DNA from 2 places in the Verrucosispora sp. ts21 genome. Region 1 is predicted to be linked to the other one. Evidence: riboswitches for the same ligand, from Rfam matches in the RefSeq annotation. Region 1 holds a riboswitch; the other holds the start of a gene.
The links. Region 1 has a riboswitch for thiamine pyrophosphate ahead of C1A38_RS29870 (ECF transporter S component). Riboswitches for the same ligand answer to the same signal wherever they lie in the genome.
Positions count from the first base shown of each region.

Region 2: another riboswitch for thiamine pyrophosphate. It lies ahead of thiE (thiamine phosphate synthase); the one in region 1 lies ahead of C1A38_RS29870 (ECF transporter S component).

Region 1 covers NZ_PNOZ01000136.1:431-6,565, forward strand. Annotated here, with positions in the region: gene C1A38_RS29845 (DUF6328 family protein) at 1-92, opposite strand, end outside; gene C1A38_RS29850 (sugar isomerase domain-containing protein) at 346-1,095, opposite strand; gene C1A38_RS29855 (alpha/beta fold hydrolase) at 1,211-2,041, opposite strand; gene C1A38_RS29860 (TIGR03943 family putative permease subunit) at 2,068-2,793, opposite strand; gene C1A38_RS29865 (permease) at 2,790-3,731, opposite strand; TPP riboswitch at 4,054-4,159, shown strand; gene C1A38_RS29870 (ECF transporter S component) at 4,230-4,820, shown strand; gene C1A38_RS29875 (ABC transporter ATP-binding protein) at 4,940-6,135, shown strand, end outside.
Region 2 covers NZ_PNOZ01000036.1:5,645-11,779, reverse strand. Annotated here, with positions in the region: gene thiD (bifunctional hydroxymethylpyrimidine kinase/phosphomethylpyrimidine kinase) at 1-784, opposite strand, end outside; gene C1A38_RS16905 (thiamine phosphate synthase) at 781-1,488, opposite strand; gene C1A38_RS16900 (thiazole synthase) at 1,488-2,267, opposite strand; gene thiS (sulfur carrier protein ThiS) at 2,270-2,470, opposite strand; gene thiO (glycine oxidase ThiO) at 2,461-3,609, opposite strand; gene thiE (thiamine phosphate synthase) at 3,603-4,229, opposite strand; TPP riboswitch at 4,224-4,333, opposite strand; gene C1A38_RS32210 (ThuA domain-containing protein) at 4,663-6,135, shown strand, end outside.

The DNA.
Region 1 (6,135 bases):
AGGATCTGCACGCCGGTCTGCGCGACCCGCAACTCTTGCAACAGGTCGGCGAAGTTGCGCTGCCACCGCTGCTTCTCGGTTTCCTTGGACACCGCTGACCTCCGGGGGTACGGCCTGCCGCCGGACCGATTCGGTGACGGCGGCAACGCTGATTGCCCCACCGCCGTCGATCCGAAACCGGTTCGCAGGACGACCGCCCTCGTGCCCCGGCCAACCCGCCGCGCCACTCAAGAGCGCCACGCCACTCAGCAGCCGCACCGCACTCAAAAGCCGCACCGCCCAGCAGCCGCACCGCAATCAAAAGCCGCACCACTCAAAAGCCACGGCATTCAGAAGCCACGGCATTCAGGAGCCACGGCGGATACGTCCCGCGTACCGGGCCTCCAGGGTGTCGTTGTGCGCGTCGCCGCCGGCGATGTTGGCGGACAGGTAGACCGGCGGACGTTCGCCCGCCGCGAGCAGCCGGGCCACCACCTCCACCACGATCTGCTGGGCCAGCAAGGCGGCGGTGATCGACGAGACCGCACCGACCGCGCCACCGTCGGGCAGCGGCAGGGTCGCGTCGCCGTACGGGGCGCCGTTGTCCAGCACCACGTCGGCGAAGTCGGCGAGCTTGCGGCCCGACGGATGGCGGGACTCCATCCGGGCCGAGTGTTCCGTCGAGGTGATCGCCACCAGCCGGTGGCCGCGCTCGCGCACCAGCGAGGCGAACTCCACCATCGCCCCGTTCACCCCCGAGTTCGAGGCGAGTACGAAGATGTCGGCCGGGTCGACCGGGGCGAGTTCGTAGAGACGGTGGGCCACCGACGGGTCCCGTTCCAGCTTCGGCCCCAGCACCTCCGTGGACGCTCCGCCGTGCAGCACCAGGTCACGCAGGGCGATCCGGTTGGTCGGCACCAGTCCACCGGCCCGGCCGGCGATCTCCATCGCCAGCGCCTCGGAATGGCCGGTGCCGAAGGCGTGCACCACCCCGTCGGCTTGGATCGCCTCGGCGATCAGGTCCGCGGCGCGGGCCACCTGGTCCCGCTGGCTCTGGGCCACCCGGTTCATCGTCGCGGTCACCACGGCCAGGTAACCGTCGGCACTCAACGTCATCGTCACTCCGCTCCTCGCCGGCCGGCAACTCCCGCCAGCCCTCCCCCAGCCCTTCCGCCAGTAACTCCGCCAGCCCGCCGCAGGCATCGAGGCACACCGGCACGCCGTGTCGCGCTCAGGCGGCAGAGCGCACCCGGGCCACGATCGCCTCGGCCAGCCGCGTCGGCACCTCGTCCGGAATCCAGTGGCTGACCCCGGCGATCTCGACGAACCGGTAGTCCCCCTGCACATGCTTGACGCACGCCTCGGCAGCCGTACGCCCGATCGCCACGTCCCGGTCACTCCACACGAAGGTGGTCGGCACGTGCGACGCGCCGGTCGCCGCCAGGTCCGTCCAGGACATCGCCCGGTACCAGTTCAGCGCCGCGGTCAACGCGCCGGGCTCGCGCATCGGTTCGGCGTACGCGGACACCCGCGCCGCGTCGCCGACACCGCGCAGCATCCGGCGCAGCCCGCGGGCCCCCAGGCCCAGCAGCGTCTTCTCGGCCACCCCGGGCCGGCGGAACAGCAGCATGTACGCCGAGCGCGCCTTCTGCTGCGCGTCCTCGCTGAGGGCGTACACCATGGCGGCCGGATGCGGCACGGAGACGGCGGTCAACGTGCGGACCCGCTCCGGATGCTCGGCGGCCAGCGCCCAGGCCACCACGGCACCCCAGTCGTGCCCCACCACGTGGGCGGAGTCGACGCCGAGGGCGTCCAGCACGGCGGCCGCGTCGGCGACCAGCTCCGTCAACCGGTACGCCTCGACTTCCGTCGGCCGGGCGCCCGGCGAGTAGCCACGCTGGTTGACCGCGTAGGTGCGCAGACCGGCCACGTGCAGGGTCGGCGTCACGTCGTTCCACTCGCCCGCGTGCTGCGGGAAGCCGTGCAGCAGCAGCACCGGCTCACCGTGCTCCGGGCCGCCCGCCGTGACGTCGAACCGCATACCTCGGGCGTCGATGTGCATGACCCGCAGCCTACCGAGGTGGACAGTCAGTCGTACTGCTGCTTGGGGGTGGGTATCGGCCGCCAGGACTCGACCTGCAGGTAGGGGATCTCGGCGTCGTTGACCGGGTCACGACCGATCCGGTCGCTGTACCGGCCGATCACCTCGACCCAGGTGTCGTCGGGCAGACCGGCCGGCACGTCGCCGGTGAGGCCGAGCTTGACCGGCCGTCCGTCGGCCGCGCAGCAGGACAGCACCATGCGGGCCAGGATGGGGCGGCCGTCCTCGCCGGTGGCGAGGAAGCCGGTCAGCAGCACCCGCCGGTCGCCGATCGAGGCGCCTCGGTCGAACAGTGCCCGGGCCGCGTAGTCGAGGACGCTCACCGGCGCGGGGTCGGCGTCGGGCAGCGGCGGGTAGTCCGACTGTCGTGGGGCGTTCAGCGCGGTGCCGGACTGGTTGGCCGCGTACGAGCCGAGGGCCGGCGGGGCGACCAGCAGCAGGCCGAGCACGGGCAGGATGAGCAGCCAGCCGACGCGCGGTTCGTGGTGGGTGTGGTCGTCGTGGTCGTCGGCAGGTTCGTCGGAGCGGGTGAGGACCGGGCGTAGCTCGTACCAGAGGGTCATGATCGCCGCGACCACCAGCAACAGACCGGCGGCGATCAGGAATGGTCGCAGCCCTTCCTTGACGTAGCGCAGGTAGAGGTCGGAGAGGCTGGCCCGCAGCACCGCGCCGCCGAGCAGCAGCAGGACCACCGCCTGCGCCTGCCGGTTCACAGCAGCACCGCCCCGACGCCGGCGGCGACCAGCAGGGCCACCGCGAACGTGGTCGGCGCGAACCGGAAGGCGAACCGGCGGCCGAAGACACCGGCCTGCATCGAGATCAGCTTGAGGTCGACCATCGGTCCCACCACCAGGAACACCAGTCGGGACGTGAGGGAGAACTGCGACAGCGAGGCCGCCACGAAGGCGTCCGCCTCGGAGCAGAGCGAGAGCAGCACGGCGAGTGCCGCCAGCGCCAGGATGGACAGCCAGGCGTTGTCGGCGAGGGTCTGCAGCAGGCGTTCCGGCACCAGGACGTTGATGCTGGCGGCGGCCATCGCGCCGAGCACCAGGAAGCCACCGGCGTGGGTGACGTCGTGCCGGACGGCGGCCCAGAAGGCCCGCCCGCGCCGGGGGTCGTCCAACTCGGGTCGGCGCGGCATCCTGATCCACTCGGTGCGTCCGAGGCGCAGCCAGAGCCAACCCATCACCATGGCCACCACGAGACTGGCGAGGCCCCGGGCGAGGACCATCTCGGGGTTGCCGGGAAAGGCTACAGCGGTGGCGGTCAGCACGATCGGGTTGACCGCTGGTGCCGCGAGCAGGAAGGCCAGGGCGGCGGCCGGGGTGACCCCGCGGCGGATCAGCGAACCGGCGATCGGCACGGACCCGCACTCGCAGCCGGGCAGCACCACGCCGGCCGCGCTGGCCGCCGGCACCGCCAGGGCCGGGTGCCGGGGCAGCGCCCTGGCCCAGAACGACCGGGGTACGAAGACCGCGATCACGGCCGAGAGCAGCACCCCGAAGACCAGGAACGGCACCGCCTGCACCATGATCGAGACGAACACCGTGGTCCAGGTCTGCAGGCGCGGATCGTCAAGCGCCCCGGCCAGCGGATCCCTGACGATGATCAGCAGGATCAGCAGCGCGGCCAGCACCTCCACCGAGCCGATCCGGTCGCCGAGCCATCGCCGGGATGGTGTGGAGCCGTCCGGATGGGTCGCGGGCGCCTCGGTGGTGACGCCGCCGGGACGGCCCTGCGGTTCGTCGGCCGGTACGGCGTGATCCGTGTCTGTGCTCACCCTGTCGTCTCTTCACCGGGGACATTCGGCGGGCTGAGATTACCCTCCGACACCGACAACGTCGATAAATGTCACGGAAACGGGCGGGTGTGGCGGACGGGCGTACCCGAGGGCCGGTGCCGCACCCGGCGTGACCTGCGTAGATCACATTGCCTGTTGATCTTCAAAGGTGTTAGCGTCGGCGAGACAACTTCACCTCCGACAGGGGAGCGCACAGCGCTGAGAGTGCGGGTTCGCCCGCAGACCCTCCGTACCTGATCTGGGTAATGCCAGCGCAGGGAGTTCGGTCCACCTCCAGCCCGCCACGGCCCGGTGCCGTCGGGCGCGGCGTGCGTCTTACCTGGTTCGAACACTGGACTGGGAGCAATCATGAAACTGCCGACCACCAACCGGTGGCGCACGATCGACATCGTCGTGGCTGCGGTGATCGCCGTCGCCTTCGGTGTGATCTTCTGGGCCTGGGGCCTGCTCTGGCGGGCTGTCGACCCGGCCTTCGCCTTCTTCCCGGCCAGCCAGGCCATCATGTACGGCGTCTGGCTGATCCCCGCGGTGCTCGGCGGGCTGGTGATCCGCAAGCCGGGTGCCGCGCTGTTCTGCGAGGCGGTTGCGGCGACCGTCTCCGCGCTGCTGGGCTCGGAGTGGGGCGGCGTCACCATCGTCCAGGGCCTGATCCAGGGCCTCGGCGCGGAACTGGCCTTCGCCGCCTTCCGCTACCGCTCGTTCCGGCTGCCGACCGCCCTGCTCGCCGGCGCGATGACCGGCCTGGGTGCCGCGCTGTTCGACTTCTTCGTCTGGAACACCGCGTACGAACTGGTCAGCTACCGGATCCCGTACGCGCTGTTCACCGTGCTCAGCGCCGCCGTGATCGCCGGGGCCGGCGCCCACGCCCTCACCAACTCCCTCGCCCGCACCGGTGCCCTGTCCCGCTTCCCCTCCGGCCGCACCCGAACCCTCGTCTGACCCCCACCCCTGTTGATCAAGAGGTTTGCGTCTGTCGATCCTGCATTCCAGACGCAAACCTCTTGATCAACGGCGATGGTCGGGGTGGGTGGGTGACGGTGGGAGGAGGGAGGTACGGGGTGGGTGGGGTACGGCTGCGGGGGTTCGGGTGGCGGCATGCCGGGCGGCGGGCCTGGGCCGTGCGCGGGGTGGACCTGTGGGTACGACGAGGGGAACGGGTGTTGCTGCTCGGGCCTTCCGGGGCGGGCAAGAGCACCCTGTTGGCCGCGCTGGCGGGGCTGCTGCCGGAGGACTCCGGTGAGCAGGAGGGCACCATCGAGATCGACGGTCGCGCACCGACCGAGGTCCGCGAACGGGTCGGCATCGTCTTTCAGGATCCGCAGTCCCAACTGGTCATGGCGCGCAGTGGCGACGATGTGGCGTTCGGGCTGGAGAACCGGGGTGTACCGGCAGCACAGATCTGGCCCCGCGTGGACGAGGTGCTGCACCGGGTCGGGTTCCCGTACCACCGGGACCGGCCCACCGCGGCGCTCTCCGGCGGCGAACAGCAGCGGCTCGCCCTGGCCGGTGCGCTCGCGCTGCGCCCCGACCTGCTGCTGCTCGACGAACCCACCGCCAACCTCGACCCGGCCGGTGCCGACCTGGTCCGCGCCGCGATCGCCCGCGCGGTCGACGGCGACACCACACTGATCCTGGTCGAGCACCGGATCGCCGATGCCCTGCCCCTGGTGGACCGGGTGGTGGTGCTCGAAGCCGGTGGCGGCGTACGCGCCGACGGTACGCCGGAAGCCGTCTTCGCCGCGCACGGCGACGCCCTCGCCGCCGACGGCGTCTGGGTGCCGGGTCGACTGTTCCCGCCACGCCCGGCCGCCGCCCCGGCCGGCGAGGTGCTGCTCACCGCCGACCGGCTCGGCCAGCCACCCCGGCTGGCTCCGACCAACCTGACCGTACGCGCCGGTGAGGCGCTCGCCGTGCTCGGTCCCAACGGCGCCGGCAAGTCCACCCTCGCGTTGCTGCTCGGCGGGCTGCTCAAGCCCGGCACCGGACGACTGTCGGCCAGCACGGAACTGGCCGGGGCCGACGCCCGTACGGCACCGCACCGGTGGCGTGCGCCCGCGCTGGCGCGCCGGATCGGCTCGGTGTTCCAGGATCCCGAGCACCAGTTCGTCACCAGCACGGTCTTCGACGAACTGGCGTTGGGCCCGCGCCGGACGGGCGCCACCGACGCCGTGGTCCGCCAACGCGTCGACGACCTGCTGCAACGGCTGCGGCTGGACAAGCTGGCCGGGGCGAACCCGTACACCCTCTCCGGCGG
Region 2 (6,135 bases), on a different contig from region 1:
CGGACCAGCCGAAGTGGTCCAACGGGCCGCGTCCCGCGCCCAACTCCCAGGCCCGCGCGCCGGTCAGCCCGCGGGTCACGTACTCCTTGGCGGTGGCGACCGCCACCGGCACCGAATCGCCCATCGCCAGCCGCACCGCGGTCGCCGCCGAGAACGAGCACCCGGTCCCGTGGCTGTGCCGGGTCGGCACCCGGGGGGCCCGCAGCACCGTCGTCCCGTCCGGGCCGTGCAGCACGTCCAGCGCCTCGCCGCCGGTGTCGACGTCACCGCCGGTCACGATCACCCACTCCGGTCCGCCGGACGCCAGGGCCCGGGCGGCAGTCGTCATCTCCGCCAGGTCCGTCACCGCAGCGCCAGTGAGCGCCGCGGCCTCCGCGCTGTTCGGCGTCGCCACCCGGGCGTACGGCAACAGCCGCTCCACCGCCGCCACCACGCCGAGCCGGTGCCCGCTGGTGGCCACCAGCACCGGATCGACGACGAGCTGCGGAAGTCGCCCGGCCGCCGCGGCGTCGGCGATCGCCCCCGCCACCGCCGGGGTACCGAGCATTCCGGTCTTGACCGCCCGTACCGCGAAGTCGGACAGCACGCTGTCGAGTTGGTCGGTGACCGTCTGCGGGGGCAGCGGCAGGACGGCGTCCACGCCTCGGGTGTTCTGCGCGGTCACCGCGGTGATCACGCTGGTGCCGTAGGCGCCGAGCGCGGCGAAGACCTTCAGGTCGGCCTGGATGCCGGCGCCGCCGCCGGAGTCCGAGCCGGCCACGGTGAGCACGGTCGTCGGGGTCATCTGTCTTCCTCGATGGTGAGGCCGCGCGGCTGCCCGATGGCCGCCGCGAAGGCGCTTGTCAGTTCGGCTGCGGTCTGTCGGGGGTCGGGGGACCGCATGACGGCCCCGAGCACGGCGACGCCGACCGCGCCCGCCCGCACGCAGGCGCGTACCTGGGCTGGTGTCTCGATGCCGCCGAGGGCCAGCACCGGTACCGGACTCAGGCGGATCAGCGCGGCCAGTCCCACCGTCCCCAGCGGCGGCCCGTACCCGGGTTTGGTGCTTGTCGGATAGACCGGCGAGAGGAAGGCGTAGTCCTCGGTACGCAGCCGGCGCAGCTCCGCCTCGTCGTGGCAGGACCGGCCGACCAGTTCGGCGCCCGGCGGCGGGCCGGCGTCGGTCGCCGACAGATGCAGCGCCAACCGGCCGTCACCACCTACTCCCCTGCCCCTCTGCTCTGCTTTGCTGTCCAGCAGGGGGTCCGGTCCGGCGACGATGAGGGTGCCGGCGGCCCCGGTCAGGATCGGCCGCAGCTCGGCGGCGAGGGCCGACCGCTCGGCGCGGGGCAGATCCTTCTCGCGCAGCACCACCCAGCGCACGCCCCCGGCCACGGCTGCCGCCACCACGTCGACAAGCGGCCTGCGGGCCAGCCGCCGGTCGGTGAGCACCACGACCCCCGAGACGGTCGGGGAACCCGACAGGCCGCCCTCGCCAGGGTGCGGGATCACAGGTCGGGGCGACCTTCGTCGGGGGTGGAGGCGAGGGCGTGGAAGCGGCGGGGGATGCGGCCGGCACCGGCGGCGAGACGACCGGCGGTGATCGCGTGGCGCATCGCGGTGGCCATCGCCACCGGATCGGCGGCCCGGGTCACCGCGCTGGCCAGCAGCACCGCGTCGCAGCCCAACTCCATGGCCAGCGCCGCGTCGGAGGCGGTACCGATCCCGGCGTCCAGGATCACCGGCACGTCGACGCTCTGCCGGATCAGCCGGATGTGGTGCGGGTTGGACACCCCGAGCCCCGACCCGATCGGCGAGCCGGCCGGCATCACCGCCGCGCAGCCCACGTCGGCGAGCCGGCGGGCCAGGATCGGATCGTCCGAGGTGTACGGCAGCACGGTGAACCCGTCGTCGACGAGTTCCTCGGCGGCGCGCAGCAGTTCCACCCCGTCGGGCAGCAGGGTGCGCTCGTCGCCGATCACCTCCAGCTTGACCCAGTCGGTGTCGAACGCGTCCCTCGCCAGGTGCGCCACCTTCACCGCCTCCCCGGCGGTGTAGCAGCCGGCCGTGTTCGGCAGCAGCCGTACCCCGCACCGGTCCAGCAGATCCAGCAGACCGCCCGAGCCACCGGGGACGGTGTCCACCCGACGCAGTGCCAGAGTGACAAGCTCGGTGCCGGAGGCCCGGATCGCCTGCTCCAGCACGTGCAGGTTCGCCGCGCCACCGGTACCGAGGATCAGCCGTGACCCGAACCGGGTACCGCCGATCTCGAAGCTGTCGGAGTCCATGGTCACCCGCCCTGCGCGGCGCTGAGCACCTCGACCCGGTCGCCACCGCGCAGCGCCGTCGCCGGCCAGCCGGTACGCGGCACCACCTCACCGTTCACCGCCACCGCCACCCCGCGCTGCTGCGGGGTGACCTGCCGAACCAGGTCGGCGACCGTGGCACCGTCGGGCACGTCCCGCTCGACGCCGTTCACCGTCAACTCCACAGGTCGTCCTCCTTGCTGTCCGGGTGGAACCGGTCGGCCCGAAACGGGGTGAGCAGCGGGTCGTCCGTCCCCTCCCCGGTGATCAGGCCGGTGATCAGATCCGCGGTGACCGGGGTGAGCACGATCCCGTGCCGGTGGTGGCCGGTGGCCGCCAGCACGTCCGGTCGGCCCGGGAGCGGCCCGAGGATCGGCGCGTTGTCCGGGGTGCCCGGACGCAGCCCGGCGATCGTCTCCACCAGGTCGTACTCGGCAAGCTCGGGCATCAGGTCGACGGCGGCCCGCAGCAGCCGCAGCACCGCACCGGCGGATACCGCCACGTCGGTGCGTTCCTCGACGGTGGCGCCGACGACCACCTCACCGCACTCGCGCGGGACCAGGTAGACGTGCTCGCCGTCGGCGTACCCCCGGATGACGTGCCGGAAGCCCGGCGGGCCACCGTCGGGGGTGCGTAGCCGCAGCACCTGGCCCTTGACCGGACGGACCGGCAGCCCGGTGAGGGCGGCGGCGCCGCAGCCGGCGGCGACCACTGTCACCCCGCCCGACGGCTCGGACAGCTGCCGGACCGGCTCGGTGACCAGCATCGCGCCGGCCCGCGCGGCGGCGAGGCGCAGCGCCGGCACCAGACGGCGCGGATCGACCTGGTGGTCGGTGGCGGCGAGCGCGCCGCCGCGAACCCGCGGTGCCAGCGCCGGTTCGTGTTCCCGCAGCTGGGAGGGGCGCAGCGGGGTCACCGGCAGACCCAACCCCTGCTGGTACGCCCACAGTCGGCGCGCTTCGGCCAGGTCGTCGGCGGTGAGCCCGACCATCAGGGTGCCCTCGGTCCGGTATCCGATGTCGACTCCGGTCACCTCGGTGAGCTCGGCGGCGAAGCCCGGCCAGCGTCGGGCGGATTCGGTGAGCAGCCCGGTCAACTCGTGTTCGCCGAAGTACGCCTCGGCCACCGGCGCCAGCATGCCCGCAGCGACGTGCGAGGCACCCGAGCCGGGCGCCGGATCGTGCACCACGACGCGCAGCCCGCGTGCCGCGCACCGCCACGCGATCGCCAACCCGATCGGCCCCGCCCCCACCACCGTCACCTGCGGTGCAAGGAAGGGCCCCTTGTTAACGCCTCCGGTAGAGGAAGGGCCCCTTGTTAACACGCCAGTGCATCCATGAACTCGGCTGCGGCGTGGGCGGGGTCGGCGGCTCCGGAGAGCGCGCCGACCACCGCCACCCCGTACACGCCGGCGGACCGCAACACAGGCACGTCCTCCGCCGTCACTCCCCCGATGGCGATCACCGGCACGGTGACCGCCTCGACCACCGCCCGGACGCCCGCCACGCCGATCGCCGGCGGCAGGCCGTCCTTGGTGGTGGTGGCGTGGCAGGGGCCCACGCCCAGATAGCTTGCGCCGGCGGCGACGGCCTCGGCCGCCGACACCGGCTCGCGCGCGGTGGCGCCCAGCACCGCATCCGAGCCGAGCACCCGCCGGGCCGTCGCCACCGGCAGGTCGTCGGCACCGACGTGGCCGCCGGACGCACCGGCCGCCAGCGCCACGTGCAACCGGTCGTTGACCAGGCAGGTGACCCCGTACGGGCGGCAGAGCACCAGCACCTGCCGGGTCAGCTCGTACGCCTCGCGGTCGGTGGTGGTGTCCTCGACCCGGACCTGGACGACCAGTTCGGTGTGGGCCACCGGCAGTGCGGCGGCGAGCACGGCGAGCGCATCCCGCCCAGGGCGGGTGTCGGTGATCAGATGCAGTCGTCCGAGGGACGGCACGGCAACTCTCCTCCCTGCGCCGGCATTACCCGGATCAGGTTCGACGGTCGGGGGCTGGCAGCCCCCCTCTCAGCCCGGTACACCGGGCTCCCGTGGGTTCGTTGGGTGTCACCGTACGTTGTTTCGGCTGTGCCGCCAACCCCCGTCCTGCCGCACGAGCCGGGCCGAGGGCAGCCGCGTCAATCCGACTCGCCGGGACGCGGCGACCGGAAAAACCCCCGATATGCAGTGACTCATGCCAATTGCCCAAGCTCTCGTTACCAATCTGTTACATCAATGAGTCTTGCCCGACACCGATCGACAAACACAAATTGAATGATCGGCTCAGTTCCTCGGCAGCCAGACCCTCACCGTCAGGTACGAGCGCTCGGACCGAACCGGAGTAGTCACCGCCGCCCGCTCCGACCCGTCCCACCCGGAAGAGGAGACTTTCGTGCCCCGAACCCGCCGTCGACGAGCAACGCCCGGTCTACTGACCGTGGCGCTGCTCGCCCTCGTACTCGTACTGACCGGTGCGCCCGCTCCGATCGCCGGGCCCGCAGCCGCCCAGGCCGCCGGCCGTACCGCAGCCGCTGCCGCCGCTGACCCGTACTCCGTCCTGGTGTTCTCCAAGACCGCCGGGTTCCGCCACGACTCGATCCCCGCGGGCATCCGGGCGATCCAGCAACTCGGCACCGCGAACAATTTCACAGTCGTCACCACAGAGGACGGCGGCGCCTTCACCGACACCAACCTGGCCCGGTTCAAGGCGGTCATCTGGTTGTCGACCACAGGTGACGTGCTCAACGCCAGCCAGCAGTCGGCCTTCGAGCGCTACATCCGCGCCGGTGGTGGATACGTCGGCGTGCACGCCGCCTCCGACACCGAATACGACTGGGCCTGGTACGGCCAACTGGTCGGCGCGTACTTCAACAGCCACCCGGCGAACCAGACGGCGACCGTGAAGGTCGAGGACTACACCCACGAGTCGACCCGACACCTGCCGGAGCGGTGGTCCCGGTACGACGAGTGGTACAACTTCCGCACCAACCCCCGCGCCCGTCAGGTGCAGGTGCTGGCCTCGCTCGACGAGCGCAGCTACAGCCCCGGTAGCGGGGCGATGGGGCACGACCACCCGATCGCCTGGTGCCAGGGCTACGACGGTGGCCGGTCCTGGTACACCGGCGGTGGGCACACCCAGGAGTCCTTCTCCGACGCGGCCTTCCTGCAACACCTGCTCGGCGGCATCCAGACCGCGGCCGGTGTGGTGCACTCCGACTGCGGCGCCGGCCGGGCCGCCAGCTTCGAGAAGGTGACGCTGGACAGCAACACCAGCAACCCGATGGAGCTGGACATCGCGCCCGACGGCCGGGTCTTCTACATCGAGCGCGACGGCCGCGTGCAGATCATCAAGCCGGACAGCGGCCAGACCGTCACCGCACTGCGGTTGAGCGTCTTCGCCGGCAACGAGGACGGCCTGCTCGGCATCCGACTCGACCCCAACTTCGCCAGCAACGGATGGGTCTGGCTCTACTACGCCCCGAGCGCGGGCGGCTCCCGCAACTACCTGTCCCGGTTCACCGTCACCGGTGACACGATCAGCGCGTCGAGCGAACGGGTCGTGCTGGAGGTGCCCACGCAGCGCAACACCTGCTGCCACATGGGCGGGACGATGACCTTCGACTCGGCCGGCAACCTCTACCTGGCCACCGGGGACAACACCAACCCCTTCGAGTCCAGTGGCTACAGCCCGTTGGACGAGCGTTCCGGCCGGTCGGACTACGACGCGCAGCGCACCGCCGGCAACACCAACGACCTGCGTGGCAAGGTGCTCAGGATCCGGCCGCAGGCCGACGGGACGTACACCATCCCGAGCGGAAACCTGTTCGCCCCGGGCACCGCGCGGACCCGTCCCGAGATCTACGCG